Linked DNA regions of Prochlorococcus marinus XMU1402. The protein of the gene in region 1 binds, or shares a complex with, the protein of each later gene. Links are inferred from orthologs where the notes say so. Each region holds a gene or a part of one and is shown on either strand. Other genes may lie near its edges.

Evidence for each region.
Region 2: the proteins of HA141_RS02275 (region 1) and lpdA are in contact, whole or in part, in a crystal structure (PDB 1EBD), measured with the Geobacillus stearothermophilus proteins. The link is inferred for Prochlorococcus marinus XMU1402 from one-to-one orthologs. Residues at the interface, in WP_033016211.1 of Geobacillus stearothermophilus: Ile130, Ala131, Met132, Pro133, Arg136, Arg140, Glu141, Asn155, Arg157; in WP_049624544.1 of Geobacillus stearothermophilus: Pro340, Ser341, Asp344, Tyr345, Arg403, Asp406, Val408, Glu431, Ala432, Gly433, Asp438.

The regions. Positions count from the first base shown.
Region 1 is NZ_JAAORD010000001.1:402,160-405,405, reverse strand. What follows is about bases 109-3,021. They hold HA141_RS02275 (dihydrolipoamide acetyltransferase family protein), read right to left. Parts: upstream 2,293-3,021; coding sequence 925-2,292; downstream 109-924. Other genes in these bases: HA141_RS02265 (AMP-binding protein), read right to left, coding at 2,994-3,021; HA141_RS02270 (YlqD family protein), read right to left, coding at 2,512-2,955; queA (tRNA preQ1(34) S-adenosylmethionine ribosyltransferase-isomerase QueA), read right to left, coding at 109-918. In the rest of the region: more of queA, read right to left, coding at 1-108; more of HA141_RS02265, read right to left, coding at 3,022-3,246.
Region 2 is NZ_JAAORD010000002.1:223,327-226,502, forward strand. What follows is about bases 291-3,133. They hold lpdA (dihydrolipoyl dehydrogenase), read right to left. Parts: upstream 2,511-3,133; coding sequence 1,071-2,510; downstream 291-1,070. Other genes in these bases: trpC (indole-3-glycerol phosphate synthase TrpC), read right to left, coding at 291-1,058; HA141_RS07375 (TrmH family RNA methyltransferase), read right to left, coding at 2,518-3,133. Also shown: HA141_RS07360 (hydantoin utilization protein A), read right to left, coding at 1-115; more of trpC, read right to left, coding at 171-290; more of HA141_RS07375, read right to left, coding at 3,134-3,176. UniProt on the Escherichia coli protein: Lipoamide dehydrogenase is a component of the glycine cleavage system as well as of the alpha-ketoacid dehydrogenase complexes.

The DNA.
Region 1 (3,246 bases):
AATTACTAAATCTACGTATTTAGCTATGGGAATAAAGTCATTAATTTCCTGAGAATAACAACTTTCAAGAGCTCTTACGCTAGTTGTACCAATAGCAATTATTTTTCTATCTGTTTTCTTTATTCTTTTTATTTCCTCCACTACTTCCTTATTAACACTTACCCATTCTTTGTGAAGTTTTAAGTTACTTAAATCTTCTTGATCAATTGGTTTGAATGTTCCATAACCCACGTGCAAAGTTATCGGTAAGATTATTACGCCTTTTTTTTTTAGATTGGAAATAAGACTTTTGCTTAAGTGTAAACCAGCTGTTGGTGCAGCAACTGCCCCCGGATTTGTTGCATACTCAGTTTGGTAACTTTTCTCATGAAAAGATTCTTCTTCGGAATTTTTTATATAAGGAGGAAGAGGGATTTCCCCGTATTTATCAAGAAGTTCATTCATTGAATTGAGACAAGTTATATTTTCCGGAAATTTAATAAATCTCCCTCCAGTTTCTTCATCAACTCCATCAACAATCAAATTAATATCTTGTGCTAATAGAGATTTTAATTTTAATTTTCTATTTATTTTTAACTTTTTTGCTGGCTTTGCCAAACATAACCAAATACATTCATGGGATCTTTCTAAAACTAATAATTCTACTAATGTCTTATTTTCTAATTCAACCTTTAACCTAGCTTTCATAACTTTAGTATTATTTACAATTACAAGATCCCCTTCTCTAAATTCATCTAAAAGATTCTTGGTAAATTTATTAGTTAAACAGTCTTCTTCTAAAAAACTATTTCTAACTATCATCAATCTTGATTCATGCCTAATTGCAGAAGGTTTACTAGCAATTAATGAAGGATCAAGTAAATAATCATAAGCTTCAAGCTTATAATCTCTTTCTTCATTATTAATTTGAGAAATCAATTAAATTTAGGAGACAAGAGTCTCTGGCTTATCTTCAATTAGGGAAGCCAAGTCTTTTAAGAATGAAGCTCCATCAGCTCCATAGATCACTCTATGATCAGCTGTTAGATTTACTTGCATTATTTTTTTAACAGATATTGAACCATCACTATTAGCAACAACGGTTGGTTTCGATGATGCTATGGCTAAAATAGCACCGGTACCTGGAGGAAGAATTGCGTCAAATCTATCAACTCCAAACATCCCAAGGTTAGATAAAGTGAAGGTTCCCGTTGAGTATTCATCAGGTTCTAATTGTTTTGATCTTGATCTTTTTACGAGATCTTTCCATTCCCTAGACAATTCAAATAAATCAGTATTGCATGGTTCTTTTAAAACTGGAGTTATTAGTCCACCATCTTCCATAGCAACAGCAACAGCAATATTTATATTTTCTGGATAAGAAATTCCATTCTCTGAAAAACTTGAGTTAACTTGAGGATGTTTCTTTAGTGTCTTTGCAACTGCCTTTACTAGTAAAGCAGTCATAGTAACTCCGTTCTGTTTAACTTTTTTGTAGAAATTATCTAATTTATCTGTGTTAATGGAATAACCCACCCTAAAACATGGCACATCTAAACTAGATTCCATATTTTTATTTACCGCTTTTTGTAGAGTATTAAATTGAACTGTTTCTCCGGGATTACCAAAACTATTTCCTGAAGTTTCTGGTTTCATTTCAACTCCCAAATTTGCACCAGGTATACTTGAAGGAGAACCACCTTCACCTATCCATGGTATAGAGACTGGTTGGCCATTAGCTTTTAAAATATCATCGGCTTGAATCCTTCCGTGAGGTCCGGATCCATGAACTTTTGCTAAATCAACACCCATTTGAGAAGCAAGTTTTTTAGCTCTTGGAGATGCAATCACCCTCGAAGAAACATTACTAGTAGCAGCATTTATTTGATCACTATTTAAAGATGGGGCTGCCTTTTCACTCATTAATACGACTTCTTTTTCTTGTTTTTCAACAATTTCACTTTGAACCACAGGTTTTTCTTCTGTTTTATGGCTTACCAATTCAAGTTGATCCGAACTAGAAACTTCGGGTTGATTTCCTTTATTTTGTTCTTGAACAGAAGCTATCTCATCCTCATTTTCTACAATAAGACCGATAGTCTCTCCTACTGGTGCAGTGCTGCCAGCAGGCATTAAAACAGCCGCAAGATATCCATCTTGAAAAGATTCAACATCCATATCTGCCTTGTCAGATTCAACAACCAAGACAGATTCACCTCTTTCAACTTTATCTCCTGGATTTTTCAACCATTCCACAATCTTGCCCTCCGTCATAGTAGAACTCAAGGCAGGCATGAATATTTCGTGAGACATAAGAAAATTGTTATTGCATAAGTTTCAAGGGATTTCTACCAAACTTCCTAAAGTTTTTATGGTTAAGAACCCTTTAAACTCTTGTTTTAATTATACGAAATCATGTTCACAGTGGGAACTCTTAAAACTTAAGAAAGTAATAATTTAGATCCATTAGAATTTAAAACTTTTTCTAAATGAAGATTTACTCATATTTATCAAAAATACTAAATCTTCTCTTTAATTATTATCTATAGATTGAATAACTCCATCCTTAACCGTAATCGATACTTGCATTTTTTCGATAAGATTGTCTCCCACAGTGACATCACAGAAACTATCCACTTGCCCTTGATCAACAATTTCGTCCATTTTTAATTCGCGAACTTGACTCTGTTGTTGAAGAAGATTTCTTTTTTGTTCTTCAATTTCATTTCGTTTTGCTGCGACTTGTTGTTGCACCTGACTAACCTGTTCTTGAACCCTTGGATCTAGGGGATTAACCGATTGGGATCTAATATTATTTACTATTTGCTGCCCCTCTTGCTCCAGTTGCGATAATTGCTGATCAATGTTTGAAATTGCTTTACTTAATTCTTTTTCAGCATCTTCCTTCCAAGTTGGTGTAACTACAGCTTTAATAGCTATTGAGCGCTTTATAGATATTGAGTTTTTTGTTTCCATAAAAAATTAAATTACCTTTTTAATATAGATAGAACAAATCAAATTTTCTTACTAAATTTGTTTTCATACATATTTTCTATTTGTAATGAATACTTTTTTTCTATTTCTTTTCTTTTTTGTTTAAGAGTTTGTGTTAATAACCCATTTTCTAGAGTAAAAGCATCAACAAAATAACAATCTAATATTTGTTCTTCTGATCTTGCTCCTAATCGACTTTTAAGCAAATTATTAATTTGTGATTTGAAAAATGTACCAATTTTCTCATTAAGGTTTAATTTTGAAAGGTCTTCT
Region 2 (3,176 bases), on another replicon or contig:
TAAGAGCTTTTTGGGGATTATTAATCGCTGATGGTGCCATTGCAATTAGATGATCAGCGCCACTAACTACATGCACAAATCCTGCAACTATACCTGTTAAAATTACAGCCTGCATATATATTCTGTACAACTCTGTATATTCAATTTTATAGCACGATTTGAAGTCAAAATTAAATTGAGTTAAATAATTCCTTGAAAGATTTTTTAATATCACTTTCTCTCATAAAAGTTTCACCAATTAATACTCCCCTAATTCCAATAGATCTAAGCGACTCTAAATCTTCGGAAGAATTAATTCCTGATTCACTAATAGGAAGAATATTTTGTTTTAAAAATATATCTGCATAAATATTCATCAATTCTATTGATGTTTTTAAATTTGTTTTGAAAGTCTTTAAGTCCCTGTTATTTATTCCAACCAAATTAAAAGATTTTAACTTTAGTATCCTTTCTAATTCATTATTGTTATGGACTTCTACGAGAACACTCATCTTTAAGTTATCAGCAATTTTCTTTAGATAAATTAAATCGTCATTACTTAAAATCGCAGCGATTAATAATATTGCATCAGCACCAGATACCCTTGCTTTATAAATTTGATAAGCAGAAATAATAAAATCTTTGCATAGAAGAGGGAGATTAGTTGATTTCCTTACAGTTTCGAGTATTTCATAACTACCTTGAAAAAACCTTTTATCGGTAAGTACTGAGATACATGACGCACCTAATCCTTCATAACAAATTGCTATATCTTCAGGGTTAAAATCTTTTCTAATAACTCCTTTACTAGGACTAGCTTTTTTTATTTCAGCAATTAATCCTGGTTTTATTTTTGACTCCAAGATATTTTTATAAAAATCTTTTGGGGGAGGCAGTTTTTCAATTTTTTTTATTAGATCTTCTAAAGAAACTTTTTTTTTGAAATTCTTAATTTCAATGTCCTTATGCCATACAATTTCTTCAAGAATATTTTTTGGTTGTGCTTCTCTATGAGGCACAGCATATTCTAAATTTTCTACCCTTACAGTTGGATTGGGTGGCCTGCGTCTTATCTCCATTAATTTTAGATATTATTTTATTTGAGAAGCAGCTTGTTTATATGCCACCTCAACTACTTCACTAAGAGTAGGATGAGTGTGAACTTCTGTAGATAATTCAATTACATCTTGATTCCTTGAAATAGCGTTTGAAATTTCTTGAATCAAATCAGCTGCATGTAAACCAAAAATATGAGCACCTAAAACTTTCCCATTATCTCTATTAAAAATCAACTTGAGTATTCCATCACTCTCCAATTCAGCCAATGCTTTTGAATTTGCCTTAAAGAAACTTTTGACAACTCCCAAAGTGAAATTTTCCTTTACAGATATCTCTTTAGCTTCAGCTTCAGAAAGACCAACTGAACTGATCTCAGGGTGAGTGAAGGTTGCTGCAGGGATACTTTTATAGTCTATTTCGACGTTGCCACCGCAAATATTATCAACAGCAATAGTACCTTGAGCTGCAGCTGTATGGGCAAGCATTAGTTTGCCTGTTACATCTCCAACAGCCCAAATGTTAGGTATTATTTCCTCGCCATTCTTAACCCTCATTTTATCATCTATAGGAATGAAACCTTTTACAGTTTCGATTCCAACCGACTCAAGATTTAAGTTATTACTATTAGGACTTCTGCCAGTTGCCACGAGCACAGCATCAACTTCTAAAGTTTCTACAACTTCTTTAGTTTTTGCATCTGTCAGTTCTATTGTCACAGGACATCCAGGTGTTATTTTTGTCGCAAAGACATTTGACTTTGTATCTATATCTCTTGATTGAATAAGATTCTTCTTAGCAATTTTTGTAATATCTGGATCAAATGTTGGCATAATATTTTCCAAGGCCTCGATCATGGTAACTTCACAACCCAGTGCGGTATAAACATCAGCAAATTCTAATCCTATATATCCACTTCCAATAATAGCTATCCATCTTGGAAGCCACTCAAGTTTAACCGCATCATCACTAGTAAATACAGTCCTATTATCCACAGTTATTCCACGGGGTACAAAAGGAGAAGAACCAGTTGCTATAACAATATCCTTACATGTAAAGATTTTATCAATTCCGTTTTTATCTCTTACACCTACTTTTTGATTTCCTTCAATTCTGCCAATCCCCAAAATAATTTCAACTCCATTCCTTTTGAGAGTTTTTGTTAAATTTTCTCTAACATTTAAAACTAAATTATTTGCATGATCTGCAATTTTTGATCTCTCAAACCTTACTGGGGAAGCATGAATACCGAATTTAGCTAAATGTTCATAATCAGCTATTTCCCTGACTTTACCACTTGCAGCCAAAAGAGCTTTAGAAGGGACACAACCTTTGTTAACGCAAGTACCGCCCATTTCAGAAGATTCTACTATTGCGACTTTCAGTCCCTTACCAGCAGCATGTTTGGCGGCATCAAAACCTCCATAACCAGCTCCTATAACGATTAAATCAAAATCAAAACTTGAATCAGTCACTTTTTATCTACATATTAGATGTGTATGTGACTCTTTTTCGTTCTAGTAATAATGGAACTGCAACGCAAGCCACATTTAATGATTCTACAAGCTCACTATGCGGAATTGTAATTGTTTCATTAAAAGCTTCTTGAATTTTTTTATGAATACCTTGCCCCTCATTACCCAAAATCAATACAGTGGACTTAGTCCAATCAATTTCCCAGTATGGTTTTGAAGGTTTTTTTGAAATTTTATTAAAGCTACTAGTGGAAAAAATCTTAAATCCTTCATTTGATAATTCAGATAAAGACTTTAATAAAGAATTTATTATTTCTTCTTCAGTACCCTCATATCTTTGAAATGGGAGATTAAAGACAGCGCCAGTTGATGCTCTTAATACTTTTTGGCTTAATGGGTGCGCACCTCCAGCTAAAAAAATTGCATCAACACCAGCAGCTAAAGCAGTTCTAAAAAGATTACCCATATTCCCAGGATCTTGAATCCTATCTAGAACAAGAACAAAATCATTCTTACTATTGAATTGATAATTAGGTATTGAAGAAATTTCTACTAATGCTGCGATGCCATCTGGATTAACTGTTGAAATCGCAGAAGCTAAAACCTCTTCTGAGACCAAAGTTAATAATGATTCATCAAACTGTTTACTAAGATTTTGGTTCTTTT